Regions from separate parts of the Lentzea sp. NBC_00516 genome, predicted to be linked through region 3. Evidence: riboswitches for the same ligand, from Rfam matches in the RefSeq annotation. Region 3 holds a riboswitch; each other region holds the start of a gene.
What was found. Region 3 has a riboswitch for cobalamin ahead of OG205_RS06720 (ribonucleoside-diphosphate reductase subunit alpha). Riboswitches for the same ligand answer to the same signal wherever they lie in the genome.
Positions count from the first base shown of each region.

Region 1 (4,206 bases), 1.9 Mb from region 3:
GTGTCGGCGAGCCTGGTCGCGAGTTCGGCGGGCGGCAGCGTGCCCGGCAGGATCGTGAGCACCTCGTCGCGTTCCACGAGCGGTGTGCCGAGTACTGCTGAAGCGCCGCTCACGGACGTGACGCCGGGGACCACCTCCCACTCGTAGCGGTCGGCCAGGCGTTTGTGCATGTGCATGTAGGAGCCGTAGAAGAACGGGTCTCCAGCGGCCAGGACGACGACGACGCGTCCGGCGTCGAGGTGCGCGGCCAGCTTGGCGGCGGCCTCCTCGTAGAAGGCGTCGATCTCACCCTGGTAGTCGTCCGTGTCCTCAGTGGTGACCGGGTAGACGAGCTGTTCCATGATCTGCGGATTCGGATCGTCCTGGCTGCGGAAGTAGGGCGCCGCGATGGTCTTCGCGACCGACTTGCCGTGCCGGGCGCTGTGGTACGCCACCACGTCGGCTTCGTTGATGAGCCGCGCGGCCTTGACCGTCAGGAGTTCCGGGTCGCCGGGACCCAGGCCGACGCCGTAGAGCTTGCCCGTCATTCTTCTTCGCTCGCAATCGCGTTGATGGCCGCCGCCGTCATGGCACTGCCGCCGCGCCGGCCGCGCACCACGAGGTGCTCCAGATCCGTTGCGGCCAAAGCTTCCTTGGACTCCGCGGCCCCGATGAACCCGACCGGGATGCCCAGGACCGCGGCGGGCCTCGGGGCTCCGGCGGCGATCAGGTCGAGGAGGTGGAACAACGCCGTGGGGGCGTTGCCGATCGCGATCACCGCGCCGTCGAACCGGTCCGCGAGCAGCTCCAGGGCGGCGGCGCTGCGCGTGTTGCCGATGGTCTGCGCCAGCTCCGGTGTCCGCGGATCCTGCAGGTAGCAAAGGACTTCGTTGTCCTTGGGCAAGCGGCGGCGGGTCACGCCGGACGCGACCATGTTGGCGTCGCACAGGATCGGCGCACCGTTCCGCAACGCCTCCCGGGCGTCGCGCACGACGTTCGGGGAGAATGCGACGTCGTCCGGCAGGTCGGTCATGCCGCACGCGTGGATCATGCGGACGACGACTTTCGCGACGTCGGCGGGGAACCTGGTGAGGTCCGACTCCGCGCGAATGGTGGCGAAGGACTGGCGGTAGATCTCCGCCCCGTCCCTGATGTACTGCGTCAACGGATCTCCTCGTAGCCGTCGCCGGTCGCGACGAACTCGGTCACATCGCCGGCGGGACGACCGCAGCGGCGGGCACAGCCCGACCAGTGCACGGCGCCGGGAGTGTCGGACCTGCTCCCTAGAATTGAAATTGGGGGTACCCGGCCTGGCGCGTGTGTGTGGTCGGACGCATCGGGCCGTGTGTGCGCATCGGGCCGTGTGCGGCCGTTGACCCAAGCGCGCGCATCGGCGCGTACGTCGGAGAGCGACTTCGCGCAGCCGGGGCGTCCGGTGCAGGCGCTGACGCCGTGCCACGGGGAGACCGGGTCGGTGATGAGGCCGGAGGTGTCGGTGCCGGCGGGGACGACCAGGCTGCGCCACGGGGTCAGGCGGAGCGGGACGCCCGGGAGTTGGTGGGCGTCGAGCCGGCCCAGTGGAACGCCTGGGGTCAACGGTGAAGGTGCGACAGGAGTCACAGCCGGGACGAACAAGGCCTCGGAGGAGGCGCCGAAGTGGGCGGTGATCTTTCGCACACCGTCGTCCACTTCGGACAGGCGCCAGGACGCGCCGCGGAGCTGCTGGAAGAGGCGGGCGGCGGTGACCACCGCGTCGACGGGGTCGGTGACGCGGATGCCGGTGTCGCGGCCGGCGAGCAGGAGCACGTCGCCTGCCAGGCCGATGTCGCCGCCCAGCCCGCTCACCGAGGCCCCGACCGTCACCAGGAAACGCCCTGGTAGCGAAGCCAGCGCCGGGTCCGCGCACAGGGCCGCGTCGATCGCGTCGACCAGCGCCTGGTTGTCGTCCAGCGGGGCGGCGATGATGTTGCGGATCCGCTCGTGCGACGCGGAGGGCAGCAGTCCGGCCGCGGCCAGTCGCGCGCCCAGTTCCACGCCGTCCGCCAGCCCCCTGATCTGGAGGTTCGCCCGCGAGGTCAGTTCGACCGAGCCGGTGCCGAGTTCGAGCGACGCGAGGCGCACGACGTCCCACTGAGCAGCGGAAAGAGTGCCGCCCGGCACCCGGATGCGCGCCAGCCCGCCGTCGGCCGCGGCGTGCAGCTCGACGGCGCCGGGGCAGGCGTCCGGGTGACTACGCATAGGTCGGACTGTAACCCGCCGGTTAGGGTGAGCCCGAACGACGAAGCGCAGGAGGAAGCCGGTGTGAATCCGGCGCGGTCCCGCCACTGTGACCAGCGAACACCGCTGGGAGTCAGGAACTCCGCTTCGCCAGTCACCCGCACTTTGGGGCGAGGACCCCACGAGGGATGGAGCCTGCGTGATCCTGTTGCTGTCGACCTCCGACACCGACCTGCTGTCGGCGCGTGCGAGCGGCGCCGAGTACCGGCTCGGCAACCCCGCGCGACTCACGACCGACGACCTGCCCGAGTTGATCCAGGACGTCAGCCTCGTCCTCGTGCGCATCCTCGGCGGGCGCCGGATGTGGGAGGAAGGCCTCGACTGGCTGCTGGCGTGCGGCCTGCCGGTGGTGGTGCTCGGCGGCGAGCAGCAGCCGGACGCCGCGCTGATGGAGCTGTCGACGGTGCCCGGTGGCGTGTGCGCCGAGGCGCACCTCTACCTCGCGCACGGCGGTCCGGCGAACCTCACCGAGCTGCACAAGTTCCTGTCGGACACCGTGCTGCTGACCGGCCACGGCTTCGAGGCCCCCGCCGCCACCCCCACGTGGGGTGTGCTGGAACGCGAGGGCACCCCAGAAGGCCCGACGGTCGCGGTGCTCTACTACCGCGCGCATCACGTGGCCGGGAACACTGCCTTCGTCCACGCCCTGTGCGACGCGATCGAGGCCAAGGGCGGGAAGCCCCTGCCGGTCTTCTGCTCCTCGCTGCGCACCGCCGAACCCGAACTGCTCGACACGCTGCGCCAAGCCGACGCGCTCGTCGTGACGGTGCTCGCGGCGGGCGGCACGAACCCCGCGAAGGCGTCCGCCGGTGGCGACGACGACGCGTGGGACGTCGGCGCGCAAGCCGCGCTCGACGTGCCGATCCTGCAGGGGTTGTGCCTCACGTCGAGCCGCGAGTCGTGGGACGAGAACGACGACGGACTGTCTCCTTTGGACACCGCGACCCAGGTCGCGATCCCCGAGTTCGACGGCCGGATCATCACGGTTCCGTTCTCCTTCAAGGAGATCGACTCCGACGGCCTCACCGTCTACGTGGCCGACCCGGAACGGGCGCTGCGCGTCGCGGGCATCGCGGTCCGGCACGGCAGGCTGCGGCACATCCCGGTCGCGGAGCGCAAGATCGCGGTGATGCTGTCGGCGTACCCGACCAAGCACTCCCGCATCGGCAACGCGGTCGGCCTGGACACGCCGGCGTCGACCGTGCGGTTGCTGAAGGCCATGCAGGAGCACGGTTACGACATCGGCGACGCGCTGCCGGGTGTGCAGGAGCTGGACGGCGACGCGCTGATCCACGCGTTGATCGCGGCCGGTGGTCAGGACGCGGACTGGCTGACGCAGGAGCAGTTCGAGAGCAACCCCGTGCGCATCGCGGCCGCGGACTACCGGGAGTTCTACGAGACGCTTCCCGAGGACTTCCGCGAGTCGATGCAGGAGCACTGGGGCGAGGCCCCTGGCACGCTCTTCGTGGACCACAGCAAGTCCAAGGACGGCGAGATCGTGCTGGCCGCGTTGCGGTCCAACAACGTCGTCGTGATCGTGCAGCCGCCGCGCGGGTTCGGCGAGAACCCGATCGCGATCTACCACGACCCGGACCTGCCGCCGTCGCACCACTACCTCGCGGCGTACCGGTGGATCGAGTCGAACTTCGGCGCGGACGCGGTCGTGCACGTCGGCAAGCACGGCAACCTGGAGTGGTTGCCCGGCAAGACCGTCGGCATGTCGGCATCCTGTGGCACGGACGCGGCGCTCGGCGATCTGCCGCTGGTCTACCCGTTCCTCGTCAACGACCCCGGTGAGGGCACGCAGGCCAAGCGCCGCGCGCACGCCACGCTGGTCGACCACCTCGTGCCGCCGATGGCCCGCGCCGACAGCTACGGCGACATCGCGCGCCTGGAGCAGTTGCTGGACGAGTACGGCAACATCTCCGCGATGGACCCGGCCAAGCTGCC
Region 1 covers NZ_CP107840.1:9,637,788-9,641,993, forward strand. The annotation lists gene OG205_RS44995 (precorrin-2 C(20)-methyltransferase) at 1-527, opposite strand, end outside; gene OG205_RS45000 (precorrin-8X methylmutase) at 524-1,144, opposite strand; gene OG205_RS45005 (hypothetical protein) at 1,141-2,217, opposite strand; cobalamin riboswitch at 2,226-2,360, shown strand; gene cobN (cobaltochelatase subunit CobN) at 2,396-4,206, shown strand, end outside.
Region 1: it holds a riboswitch for cobalamin, as region 3 does, so the genes downstream of both, cobN (cobaltochelatase subunit CobN) here and OG205_RS06720 (ribonucleoside-diphosphate reductase subunit alpha) in region 3, are expected to answer to the same signal.

Region 2 (4,206 bases), 2.9 Mb from region 3:
ACAGGAGCTGGGGAACTCCCGTGGTCGGATGCCGCACGACGTGCGCGGTGACGTGGAAAACCTTGGCGATCAGCTCGGGGACCAGCACCTCGGCCGGTGTGCCGGACGCGACGATCCGTCCTTCGTCCAGCACGTACAGCCGGTCGCAGAAGGAAGCGGCGAGGTTCAGATCGTGCAGAACCGTCAGAACCGTGATGCCCAGCCCGCGCGTGAGCCGGAGAACGTCGAGCTGATGCCGGATGTCGAGGTGGTTCGTGGGCTCGTCCAGCACGAGCACGCGCGGTTCCTGGGCGATCGCGCGAGCGATGAGCACGCGTTGACGCTCCCCGCCGGACAAACTGAGGAAGCTGCGTGAAGCGAGGTGCGACACGTCCACGGTGGACAGTGCTTCGGAAACCACCCGGGAATCACGCGCGGGATCGCGGTCGTGCGGCAGCCTGCCCATCTCCACGACCTCGGCGACCGTGAAGTCGAACTCGACCTGCGACTCCTGGGTCAGAGCGGCGAGGTGGCGGGCGACGTCGTGTCGCTTGTGGACGTTCTCGCCGTCGAGCAGGACGGTGCCGGCGTCCGGCTTGAGCGCCCTGTACACACAGCGCAACGTCGTCGACTTGCCGCTGCCGTTGGGGCCGACGATGCCGACGACCTCACCGGAGGCGTTCAACGAAATGCCGGAGATGATGTTCCGGACGGTGACGTCGTGCAGCTCGACGCGCATCAGCGGCCTCCGAAGACGTAGGACCTGCGGCGCATCAGGAAGATGAAGCACGGCACGCCGAGCGCGGCCGTGATGACGCCGAGCGGCAGTTCCTCCGGTGCGGCGAGCATCCGCGCGGCCACGTCGACCCACACCAGGAACGACGCTCCGGCCAGCGGTGCGAGCGCCAGGACCTTGCGGTGGTCTGCGCCGACGACCATGCGCGTCAGGTGCGGCAGCATCAGCCCGACGAACCCGACGGCGCCGCTGACCGCCACCAGCACGCCGGTCATGGCGGCGGTGACGATGAACAGGTGCGTGCGGAACCGGTTGACCGCGACGCCGAGCGTGGTCGCGGTCTCGTCGCCCATCGCCAGCGCGTTGAGCTTCCGCGCCTTGGTCGCCAGGTAGACGATGCCGGCCGCGGTCACGACGGCGGCGACGGGCAGCGACTGCCAGTTCGCCCCGCCGAGGCTGCCGAGCAACCAGAACATCGCGGCCCGCGCCGCCTCACCGCGCGGCGCCTGGAACACCAGCAGCATCGCCACGGCGGAGAACCCGTACGCGAGCGCCGTCCCGGTCAGCACGAGCCGCAACGGTGTGAGCCCACGGCTCGTGCGCGCGGTGATGTAGACCAGGGCCGTGGCGCCGAGACCGGTCAGGAACGCCCCCACCGACAACGCGTAGACGCCGAGACCGGACAGGATTCCGAGCGTCGCCACCGCCGTCGCCCCCACACTCGCTCCCGACGAGATGCCGAGCACGTAGGGGTCGGCCAACGCGTTGCGCACCATCGCCTGGATCGCGACGCCGACGGTGCTCAGCCCCGCCCCGACGACCGCGGCCAGCAGGACGCGGGGAAGCCGGATGTCCCAGACGATGTGGTACTGCCCGGCGAGGTCGGCGGGGATCGTGCCACCGGTCAGCGCCGCCCACAGCAGTTCGAGCGTGAGGTCGAACGGAACGGAGACGGGGCCGAGCGCGACGCCCGCGACGAGGCTGACGGCGAGCACGCCGACGAGCACGCTGATCTTGGAGAGCACTGGGTCCTTCCCGCAGTCCACGGCGGAGTCGGAAGTTCTAGGGCACCGTGAGCGGGTGTTCGGGCTCGTCCCTGGGTGGGACCTACCGTTGCGGGTCAGCGCCGGACTTCGACCGGTCTTCCCCCACGCACGACTGACCCGACCCTACCTGCGAAAACAGAAAGTTCGAAAATTCTCGGGGTGTGATGTCGATCCGGGCAGCGGCCCGTTCGACCTGTGGACGTCACCGAGGAAGACAACGAGCGAGGAGATCCACCGTGAAGTACATCCTGATCATGCGTGCCACCGACGAGGCCTACGCGAACATGGGCGAATTCGACTTCGACAAGATGCTGGAGACGGTCGGCGCGTTCAACGAGGAACTGGTCCGCGCCGGCGTGCTGCTGGCCGCCGAGGGGCTTTCCGAGCCGTCCGAGGGCGTCGTCGTCGACTACTCCGCCGAACCCCCGGTCGTCACGGACGGCCCCTACGGCGAGACCAAGGAGCTGTTCAACGGCTTCTACCTCCTCAACGTGTCCTCGAAGGAGGAGGCGATCGAGTGGGCCAAGCGCATGCCGATGGCCGGCCCGGGGTTCAAGACCGAGATCCGGCGCGTGCCGACGATCGACGAGTTCCCGCAGGACAACGAGTGGATCCAGAAGGAGCGCACATGGAGGGAAGCCAACGGCCAACTTTGACCGGAGCCCGCGAAGGCGCCCCGGCGTATCTGGGCAACGCCTTCCTGTACTGGTTACTCGTGAAAAAAACAGCCCCGGCCGGAAAATCCGGCCGGGGCTTCAAAACGTCTTGCGGATGAACCTCAGCCAGTGCGGACGTTCGACGACACGAGTGCCGCGAGACGGTCGCCGATGGCGTAGGTGGCCCCAGGCGACTGGTGGTCCCTGGTAGCGAGATCAAAGGCCACTGAGGCCTCGATCCGGCGTGCCGACTCGTGCTCGCCGAGGTGGTCGAGCAGCAGCGCGACCGACAGCACGGCGGCCGTCGGGTCCGCGATGCCCTGGCCCGCGATGTCCGGTGCCGAACCGTGGACCGGCTCGAACATCGACGGGTTGCGACGGGTCACGTCCATGTTTCCCGACGCGGCCAGGCCGATGCCACCCGTGACGGCGGCGGCGAGGTCGGTCAGGATGTCGCCGAACAGGTTGTCGGTGACGATCACGTCGTACCGGCCCGGGTCGGTGACCAGGTGAATGGTCGCCGCGTCCACGTGCTGGTAGGCCACGGTGACCTCAGGGTGCTGCAGCGAGACCTCCTCGACCACGCGCGACCACAACGAGCCGGCGTACGTGAGGACGTTCGTCTTGTGCACCAAGGTCAGGTGCCGGCGCGGACGGTTCGAGGCACGCGCGAAGGCGTCCCGGACCACGCGCTCGACGCCGAACGACGTGTTCAGCGAGACCTCGGTGGCGATCTCGTGCGGCGTGTCCTTGCGGAGCAGGCCGCCGTTGCCCGCGTACGGGCCTTCTGTGCCCTCGCGGACCACCACCATGTCGATCTCCGGCGGGTCCGCGAGCGGGCTGCGGACACCGGGGTAGAGACGAGCCGGGCGGAGGTTCACGTGGTGGTCAAGTTCGAAGCGCAGCCTCAGAAGCAGGCCCCGCTCCAGAATTCCGCTCGGCACCGACGGGTCGCCCACCGCGCCGAGCAGGATCGCGTCGTGCTGGCGAAGCTCTCCCAGCACCGACTCGGGCAACAACTCTCCCGTGGCGTGCCAGCGCGCCGCGCCGAGGTCGTAGCGAGTGATCTCGGCCGCCGGAACGACCTCTCCGAGGACCTTCAGGGCCTCAGCGATGACCTCGGGCCCGATCCCGTCTCCTGGGATCACTGCGAGCCGCATCCACACACCTCCCAGGTGTCAGTCCCCAATTGGTGGGACTACTTTCCTTCGCGAAAGGCTACCGGCATCCAGGCCGCTCGCCGCATGCCGGACACCCCATCGGGGTGTTATCTCCCGTACTGCGGGACACCCACACGGCCCATATCCCACTTTCGAGTGTCACTCGACCGCAGGAACGGGGTCGCGTCAAGGGGTGACGGCAGGCAGTTCCAGGCCGTGACATGCCGAGAGGCCCGGTTCCAAACGAAGAACCGGGCCTCTCGTGAAACATCCGATCTAGTAGGCGCCGCCCCGGCCACTCGACTTCACCAGGACGACCGACGCGCGGTCACCGTTGGCGTTGTGGTGGTTGAGGACCAGCAGCCCCTCGGACTTGTCGGCCTTCAGCGAGGCCTCGTTCTTGTTCACCACGAGCGCGGTACCCGGCTTCGCGAGGTACGAGAGCGCCGCGTCGCCGCCGCCTTGCGCCCACAGACCCGGCTTGAGCGGGTCGTAGGACAGGTTGCGGTCGATGACGTCGACGAGCTTGTTCGCGTTGCCCGGCGCGGCGTAGTAGCCACCGACGCCCACGACGTACGAGAGGCGGGCCGTGTCCTTCGTCGCGTCGATGCCCAGTGCGCTCAGCAGCA
Region 2 covers NZ_CP107840.1:8,654,411-8,658,616, reverse strand. The annotation lists gene OG205_RS40115 (ABC transporter ATP-binding protein) at 1-718, opposite strand, end outside; gene OG205_RS40110 (FecCD family ABC transporter permease) at 718-1,740, opposite strand; cobalamin riboswitch at 1,774-1,893, opposite strand; gene OG205_RS40105 (YciI family protein) at 1,998-2,417, shown strand; gene OG205_RS40100 (3-isopropylmalate dehydrogenase) at 2,540-3,577, opposite strand; gene OG205_RS40095 (S8 family serine peptidase) at 3,854-4,206, opposite strand, start outside.
Region 2: it holds a riboswitch for cobalamin, as region 3 does, so the genes downstream of both, OG205_RS40110 (FecCD family ABC transporter permease) here and OG205_RS06720 (ribonucleoside-diphosphate reductase subunit alpha) in region 3, are expected to answer to the same signal.

Region 3 (4,206 bases):
CCACGACGCGATAAAGCCCGTTCCCGAAATGTCCGAGGTGGAACACCTTGCTGGTCTTGCGGATTTCCGCCACCTTGGCGGCGATCTCGTCCTCGGGTGCGCCCGCTTTCATCTCGCCCATCAGCGTGTCGTTCCGCGAGGGCTCGCCGGGGAAACCGACGCCGAGAAGTTTGCGCACCGTGCTGCGGGCGCCGTCGCAGCCGACGAGGTACCGCGACCGGAGCCGCTCGCCGCCGGCCAGTTCGACGGTCGCGCCCTCGTCGTCCTGCTCGAACCCGATCACCGCGGCACCGCGCCGGACCTGTGCGCCCAGTGCGATCGCGTGGTCGGCGAGCAACTGGTCGGCGATCGGCTGCTGGATGCCGAGCATGGTGGTGAACGCGGAATCCAGGCCCTCGGGCGTGGGTTTGGGGATGGCCGCGAAGGCACCGCCGACCGGACGCTGCCTGCCGCGTTCCAGAAAGCGGTCCAGCAGTCCGCGCATCGCCAGGATTTCCAGACTGCGAATGTGCAGACTGACAATGCGCACGAACGACGACGCGGGCTCCGGTTCCTTTTCGAGAACGAGCACTCGCACGTCGTGCAGCCGCAGTTCAGCGGCCAGCATCGCACCGGTCGGACCGCACCCGGCAATGATCACATCGAACATGAACCACCCATTCAGCCCCGGTATCGGCGGCCTAGTGTGGGGCTCCCCGGATCTGGTCGCAAGCGATATGTGGTGAGCCGTGTATTCACGGTGTACACAGAGCTGGTGAGTCAAAGTCTCAAGGCCTATGAACAGCTGCGCGACGAGATCGTGGCGTGGGACCTGGCGCCGGGTGCGCACCTGAACGAGGTGCGTCTCGCTGAACGGCTCGGCGTCTCCCGCACGCCCCTCAGGGAGGCGATCCAGCGTCTCGCGCGGGAGAACCTCGTGCGGATCACGCCGGGGCGCGGCGCGTTCGTCACCGAGGTGGCGCTGAGCGACGTGAGGCACCTGTTCCAGATGCGGGAGGCACTGGAGACGTACGCGGTCAAGATGTGCGCTCGCGCCCACGACCGCTCCCGATTCGTGCGGCTGCACACCGAGTTCGGCGACGGCGACCCCGAGGAGTTGATCGCGCGGCTGGAGGAGTTGATCGACGAGGCGGCCGGCAACCCCTACCTCGGCGAGGCGCTCGGGTCGCTGCGCGGGCAGCTGCGGCGGTTGCAACTGGCCGCGCGCCGTTCGCCGGAACGCCTCGGGGTGACCATGCGGGAGTACGGCGTGATCTGTCAGGCGATCGCGGACGGGGAGGAGGACAGGGCCGCGCTGGCGATGTCGTTCCACATCCACAACAGCCTGCGCGCCCTGACCGACGTCCTCTGGGCCAACTGAGCGACACGCCCACTAGATGTAGTTGCTCGTGGCTCGACCGCGCCCATGTATTGTGCTCCGAAGCTGGTTCGGCCGATCCTCCAGATCGGTCGTCGCAAGAGGGAACCCGGTGTGAGTCCGGGACTGCCCCGCAGCGGTGAGTGGGAACGAAAGCCGTCAGAAAGCACTGGACATCGATGTCTGGGAAGCGACGGCCGGTAGGCGCCTGGCGACAGGCTCGCCCATGAGTCCGAAGACCTGCCAGCGCCCCGCACGTGCCTGCGTGCGGGCGTCCGCGGCCCCGAGGGAGGGCGGGAGGACGTGGCGGTCGCGCGCGCCCGTTCACTCCTCGCTGTCCCCGTGGCCACCCGAGCTCGCGAGGAGAGAGCTAGTGACGGCGGTCGACACGGTCACCACCACTATGCGCGTCAAGAAACGCAACGGTTCACTGGAACCCGTTGACTTGAACAAGATCGTGCGCGCGGTGGAGCGCTGCACGGTCGGTCTGCACGACGTCGACCCGTTGCGGGTCGCCACCAAGACGATCAGCGGCCTCTACGACGGCGCCACCACAGAGGAACTGGACCGGCTGTCGATCCAGACCGCCGCGGCCCTCGTGTCCGAGGAGCCCGAGTACTCCAAGCTCGCCGCCGGTCTGCTCGCCGCGTTCATCGAGAAGGAAGTGCGCCGCCAGGGCGTGATGTCCTTCAGTCAGAGCATCGCGCTCGGCCACGCGGAAGGCCTGATCGGCGACGCGACCGCGGAGTTCGTGGCCGCCAACGCCCGCAAGCTCGACGACGCGATCGACCTCGACGGCGACCGGCGGTTCGAGTACTTCGGCCTGCGCACGGTCTACGACCGCTACCTGCTGCGCCACCCCGCGAAGCGTTCGGTGATCGAGCAGCCGCAGTACTGGCTGCTGCGCGTCGCTTGCGGTCTCTCGCAGACGGCGACCGAGGCGATCGACTTCTACCGGCTGATGTCGTCGCTGGCGTACCTGCCCAGCTCGCCGACGCTGTTCAACTCCGGCACCCAGCACACCCAGATGTCGTCGTGCTACCTGCTGGACTCGCCGCGCGACGAGCTCGAGTCGATCTACGACCGCTACAAGCAGATCGCCCGGCTGTCGAAGTTCGCCGGCGGCATCGGCGTGCAGTGGTCCCGGGTCCGTTCGCGCGGTGCGTTGATCCGCGGCACGAACGGCCACTCCAACGGCATCGTGCCGTGGCTGCGCACACTCGACGCGTCGGTCTCCGCGGTCAACCAGGGCGGCCGGCGCAAGGGCGCCGCCTGCGTGTACCTGGAGACGTGGCACCCGGACATCGAGGAGTTCCTGGAGCTGCGCGACAACACCGGTGAGGACGCGCGCCGCACGCACAACCTCAACCTGGCGAACTGGATCCCGGACGAGTTCATGCGCCGCGTCGAGGCGGACGCGGACTGGTCGCTGTTCGACCCCGACGAGATTCCCGAGCTGGTCGACCTGTGGGGCGACGAGTTCGACCGCGCCTACCGCGGCGCCGAGGAGGCCGGTCGCGCCGTCCGCACGGTCAAGGCTCGTGACCTTTATGGACGGATGATCCGCACGCTCGCCCAGACCGGCAACGGCTGGATGACGTTCAAGGACACCGCGAACCGCACGTGCAACCAGACCGCGTCGCCTTCGAACGTGGTGCACCTCTCCAACCTCTGCACAGAGATCCTCGAGGTCACCAGCGACGAGGAGACCGCGGTCTGCAACCTGGGCTCGGTCAACCTCGGTGCTCATATCGACGACGCTGCCGGTTCCGTCGACTGGGAGCGGCTGCGTTCCACGGTCCGCACCGCCGTCGTGTTCCTCGACCGCGTGATCGACATCAACTACTACCCGACCGAGCAGGCGGCGCGGTCCAACCCGCGCTGGCGCCCGGTGGGTCTCGGTGTCATGGGCCTGCAGGACGTGTTCTTCAAGCTGCGCCTGCCGTTCGACTCGCCGGCGGCCCGTGAGCTGTCGACGCGCATCGCCGAGGAGATCTACCTGACGGCGCTGGAGTCGTCGGCGGAGCTGGCCTCGTCCGCGGGCGCGCACCCGGCGTTCCGGGAGACCCGTGCCGCCAAGGGAGATCTGCAGCCAGACCTGTGGGGCGTCACGCCCACGCAGACCGAGCGCTGGAGTGCTCTGCGGGAACGCGTCAGCGAGCACGGCCTGCGCAACTCGCTGCTGATCGCGATCGCGCCGACCGCGACGATCGCCTCGATCGCCGGCTGCTTCGAGTGCATCGAGCCGCAGGTGTCGAACACGTTCAAGCGCGAGACGCTGTCCGGAGAGTTCCTGCAGATCAACTCCTACCTGGTGCGCGAGCTCAAGGCCCGAGGCCTGTGGACGGAGGCCGTGCGCAACCGGCTCAAGCAGGACGACGGCTCCGCACAGGGCATCGCCGAACTGCCGGAGGACGTGCGCTCGTTGTTCCGCACGGCCTGGGAACTGCCGCAGAAGGCGCTGATCGAACTGGCCGCCGCGCGTGGCCCGTACGTCGACCAGAGCCAGTCGCTGAACCTGTTCGTCGCCTCGCCGACGATCGGCAAGCTCTCCTCGATGTACCTCTACGCCTGGAAAGCCGGGCTCAAGACCACGTACTACCTGCGCTCCCGCCCGGCGACGCGCATCCAGCAGGCGACCACGACGACGACCACGGCGGCGCCGACCGTGCCCGTCGTGACGTCGGACGAAGCCATCGCCTGCTCCCTCGAAAACCCCGAGTCCTGTGAGGCCTGCCAGTGACCACGCTCGCCAGCACCGCGCGTCAGAACGCCCTGCTCGACCCCGGCATGGACCTCACCCTGCGGCCCATGCGCTACCCGCTCTTCTACGAGCGTTTCCGCGACGC
Region 3 covers NZ_CP107840.1:1,525,045-1,529,250, forward strand. The annotation lists gene OG205_RS06710 (FAD-dependent monooxygenase) at 1-649, opposite strand, end outside; gene OG205_RS06715 (GntR family transcriptional regulator) at 755-1,360, shown strand; cobalamin riboswitch at 1,408-1,619, shown strand; gene OG205_RS06720 (ribonucleoside-diphosphate reductase subunit alpha) at 1,731-4,100, shown strand; gene OG205_RS06725 (ribonucleotide-diphosphate reductase subunit beta) at 4,097-4,206, shown strand, end outside.

Region 4 (4,206 bases), 1.8 Mb from region 3:
CAGGCCGACCGGCGCGGACACCTCGGCCTGCACGAACCCGTCGACGGGCTCCAACTTCTCGACGTAGTGCACCACGTGATCGGCGAGCAGTGGCCGGAACTCCTCGGTGCTGACCACGGCGACCACCTCGGCGGTCCGCAGCACGTGATCGGCGTCGACCGAGCGGTACCTGACGTTGAGCGGCACGGCCGTGGCACCGAGCTTGATCAGCGCGAACCACACCAGCGGGAACTCCGGCACGTTCCGCAGCATGATCCCGACCCGGTCACCCGCGCGGATCCCCTTGCCCCGCAACGCCTGCGCGTACCCGTCGGACAGCGCGTCGATCTGGGCGAACGTGAACGAGCCACCCGGATCGAACGTCCACGCGGTCTTGTCCGGCCACCGCGTGACGGCCGTCCGCAGCGCGAAGACGAGGTCAGCCACGGCCGAACTCCTCCCGTGGCTCGTCCCCCTCGCCGGACAGGCTCGTGACGATCGCGTGGTCGACCTCGGTCGCCATCGCCTGCTCCAGCGTCGAGTCCAGGCCCAGGTCGATCGCCTTTTTCGCGAGCCCGGCGGCGACCGGTGGCTGGTCGGCGATGCGGCGCGCGAGCTTCATCGCGTGCTTCTCGTGGTTCAGGACGTAGGAGTTGATCAGCCCCAGCTGGTGCGCGCGGGGAGCGTGGATCCGTTCGCCGAGCAGGAGCATCTCCTTGGCGCGCGCCAGGCCGACGAGCTTCGGCAACAGGCTGGAGATCCCGCCCGTCACGCTGAGCCCCACGCCGACCTCGGGAAACCCGAACTCCGCGCTGGTCTGCGCCACCACCAGGTCGCACCCCAGCGCGAACTCCGCGCCCGCGCCCAGCGCGTAGCCGTGGACCGCGGCGATCACGATGCCGGGGAAGTCGCGGATCGCGCGGGTCACGTCCTGGATGCGCTCCAGCCGTGCCCGCGTCTGCTCCTCGGTCTCGACCGGGACCGGCTCCTTCAGGTCGTGGCCGGCGCAGAACGCCTTGCCGCGCCCGGCCAGCACGATCACCCGCGCCTGGTCCTCCCGTGCCCGCGCGAACGCGGCCAGCAGGTCCTCGACCAGCGCCGGGACGACGGCGTTGAGCCGTTCCGGACGGTTCAGGTGCACCTGCGCGATGCCCTCGGCACAGGAGTAGTCGACGGTCATCTCTCCCCTTCGATCGATCGATCGATCGGGCCTGACGCTAGAGTGACGGCGTCCAGGCGGTCAAGGGAGGCAGCAGATGACGACGGAGGAACGGGTCCGCGAGGCCGCCGTGCGGTTGTTCGCCGAACGCGGCTTCCACGGCACCGGCATCCGCGACCTCGCGCAGGCCGCGGGGCTCTCGTCGGCGACGCTCTACCACTACATGGGCACCAAGGAAGACCTGCTGGTCGAGATCATGCGCACGAGCCTCACCGAGTTGATCGGCAAGGCCGAGCAGATCACCGGGGACGAGACCGACCGTCTCGTCTCGCTGGTCAAGATGCACGTGCGGGCGCACGCCGAGAAGCCGCGCGAGACAGCGGTGGTGGACGGCGAGATGCGTGCGCTGACCGGCGAGCGCCGCGAGGAGATCGTGGCGTTGCGCGACCGCTACGAACGCTTCTGGCAGGACGCGATCGACGACGGCGTGAAGGCGCGCAAGCTCAAGGTGGCCGATCCGAGTGTCGCCCGGCTGGCGTTGCTGGAGATGTGCAGCGGCGTCTCCCGGTGGTACTCCCCTGCCGGGCCGGTCAACTTGAGTGATCTCACCATTCAATACGCCGCCATGGCGCTGGGCATGCTCGGCGCCGCCCGCTAGTGTCGGTCCTGCCAGCGGTTCACCTGGGCTCGTTCCGGGTGGAGCAAAAGGGAACCCGGTGCGAGTCCGGGACTGCCCCGCAGCGGTGAGTGGGAACGAAAGCCGTCAGAAGCACTGGGTCTGCCAGATCTGGGAAGCGACGGCCGGTAGGAGCGAACCCCAGGGTTCGAGAACGGCGCCCACGAGTCCGAAGACCTGCCGCCGGTCCGCGCGCCGACCCGGTGCGCGGTGCTCCGGAGCCTCTCGGGCGGGCTGACGGGCACGGCTCCGTGCCGCCCTGCTCGCGTGTCTCCGGTGCTTCCGCACGCTCGCGAGGAGAGAGCCTGTGACCATTGGCAGCACTGTTTTCGGCTACCCCCGGATCGGACCGAAGCGCGAGCTGAAGCGCGCGGTCGAGCAGTACTGGGCCGGGAAGATCGACGAAGCCGCACTGCGGGAGACCGCCAGGAACCTGCGGGCCCAGACCTGGGCCGAACTGTCCGAACTGGACTCCGTGCCGTCGAACACGTTCTCGTTCTACGACCAGGTGCTCGACACGTCGTTGCTGTTCGACGCGATCCCGCAGCGGTTCCGCGACCTCGGACTGTCCGAACTGGACACCTACTTCGCGGCGGCACGCGGCCGGGACGGCGCCGCGGCCCTGGAACTCACGAAGTGGTTCGACACGAACTACCACTACCTGGTGCCGGAACTGGGCCCGGACACCGAGTTCCGGCTGGCCGGCGACAAGCCGATCGCCGAGTACCGCGAGGCGCTCGAACTCGGCATCACGACCCGGCCGGTACTGCTCGGCCCGGTCACGTACCTGTTGCTGGCCAAGAGCACGGTCCCCGGTTTCGAACCGCTGACGCTGCTCGACCGCCTGCTGGAGGCGTACGTCGAACTGCTCGGCCGCCTGCGCGTCGAGGGCGTGGAGTGGGTGCAGATCGACGAACCGGCGTTCGCCGCCGACCGCACACCGGCCGAACTGAACGCGTTGCGCCGCACGTACCGGACGCTCAGCGGGCTGCCCGGCAGGCCGAAGCTGCTGGTCACCGGCTACTACGGTGACCTGGGCGAGGCGCTGCCGATCCTGGCCTCCTCGCAGGTCGAGGCGATCGGCATCGACCTCGTGAGCGCGCCGGACACGTCGGTCGCGATCCCCGCGTTGCGCGACAAGATCCTGGTGGCCGGCCTGGTCGACGGCCGCAACGTGTGGCGCACCGACCTGCACGCCGCGCTGGCGAAGGCCGCGACGCTGCTGGGTTTCGCGAGCGAGGTCGTCGTGTCGTCGTCCTCCACGCTGCTGCACGTGCCGTACGACCTGGAGGCCGAGGACCTGGAGCCGGACGTGCAGGCGCGGCTCGCGTTCGCGCGGCAGAAGGTGCGCGAGATCGTGGTGCTGGGCAAGGCTTTGCGCGACGGGGCCGACGGTGCGTGGGCGGACGAGGCGAAGCGCCAGGTGCCCAGCCCGCGCCGCGACGACCACGTCCGGGCGCGCATCGCGTCGTTGCGGCCGGAGCACAGCCTCCGCGCGCCGTACGAGGACCGTGCCGCCGCCCAGCAGGCACGGCTCGGGTTGCCGCCGCTCGCGACCACGACGATCGGCTCGTTCCCGCAGACAGGTGACATCCGCAAGGCGCGCGCGGCCGTGCGCAGCGGTGAGATCACCGAGGACGAGTACGGGCAGCGGATGCGGGACGAGATCGGTCGCGTGATCGATCTGCAGGAGGACATCGGCCTGGACGTGCTGGTGCACGGCGAACCCGAGCGCAACGACATGGTCCAGTACTTCGCCGAGCACCTGGAAGGCTTCGCCAGCACGCAGTTCGCGTGGGTGCAGTCGTACGGGTCGCGGTGCGTGCGGCCGCCGATCATCCACGGCGACGTCTCGCGCCCGAAGGCGATGACGGTGCCGTGGAGCACCTACGCGCAGTCGCTGACGTCCAAGCCGGTCAAGGGAATGCTGACCGGTCCGGTGACGATCCTCGCGTGGTCGTTCGTCCGCGACGACCAGCCGCTGGCCGACACGGTGAACCAGGTGGCGCTGGCGTTGCGCGACGAGATCCGCGACCTGGAGGCCGCCGGGATCCGGGTGGTGCAGGTCGACGAACCGGCGTTGCGCGAGCTGCTCCCGTTGCGCCGGAAGGACCAACCGGCCTACCTGGAGTGGTCGGTGGGCGCGTTCCGGCTCGCCACCGCGGGTGCGACGCCGGGCACCCAGATCCACACCCACCTGTGCTACTCGGAGTTCGGCGAGGTGATCGGCGCGATCTCCGACCTCGACGCCGACGTCACGACCATCGAGGCCGCGCGGTCCAAGATGGAGATCCTGGAGGGCCTGGAGTTCCCGCGGGGCATCGGCCCCGGCGTCTACGACATCCACTCACCGCTGGTGCCGAGCGAGGACGACATCGTCTCGCTGATCACC
Region 4 covers NZ_CP107840.1:3,346,901-3,351,106, forward strand. The annotation lists gene OG205_RS14945 (AMP-binding protein) at 1-426, opposite strand, end outside; gene OG205_RS14950 (enoyl-CoA hydratase/isomerase family protein) at 419-1,159, opposite strand; gene OG205_RS14955 (TetR/AcrR family transcriptional regulator) at 1,236-1,796, shown strand; cobalamin riboswitch at 1,795-2,013, shown strand; gene metE (5-methyltetrahydropteroyltriglutamate--homocysteine S-methyltransferase) at 2,122-4,206, shown strand, end outside.
Region 4: it holds a riboswitch for cobalamin, as region 3 does, so the genes downstream of both, metE (5-methyltetrahydropteroyltriglutamate--homocysteine S-methyltransferase) here and OG205_RS06720 (ribonucleoside-diphosphate reductase subunit alpha) in region 3, are expected to answer to the same signal.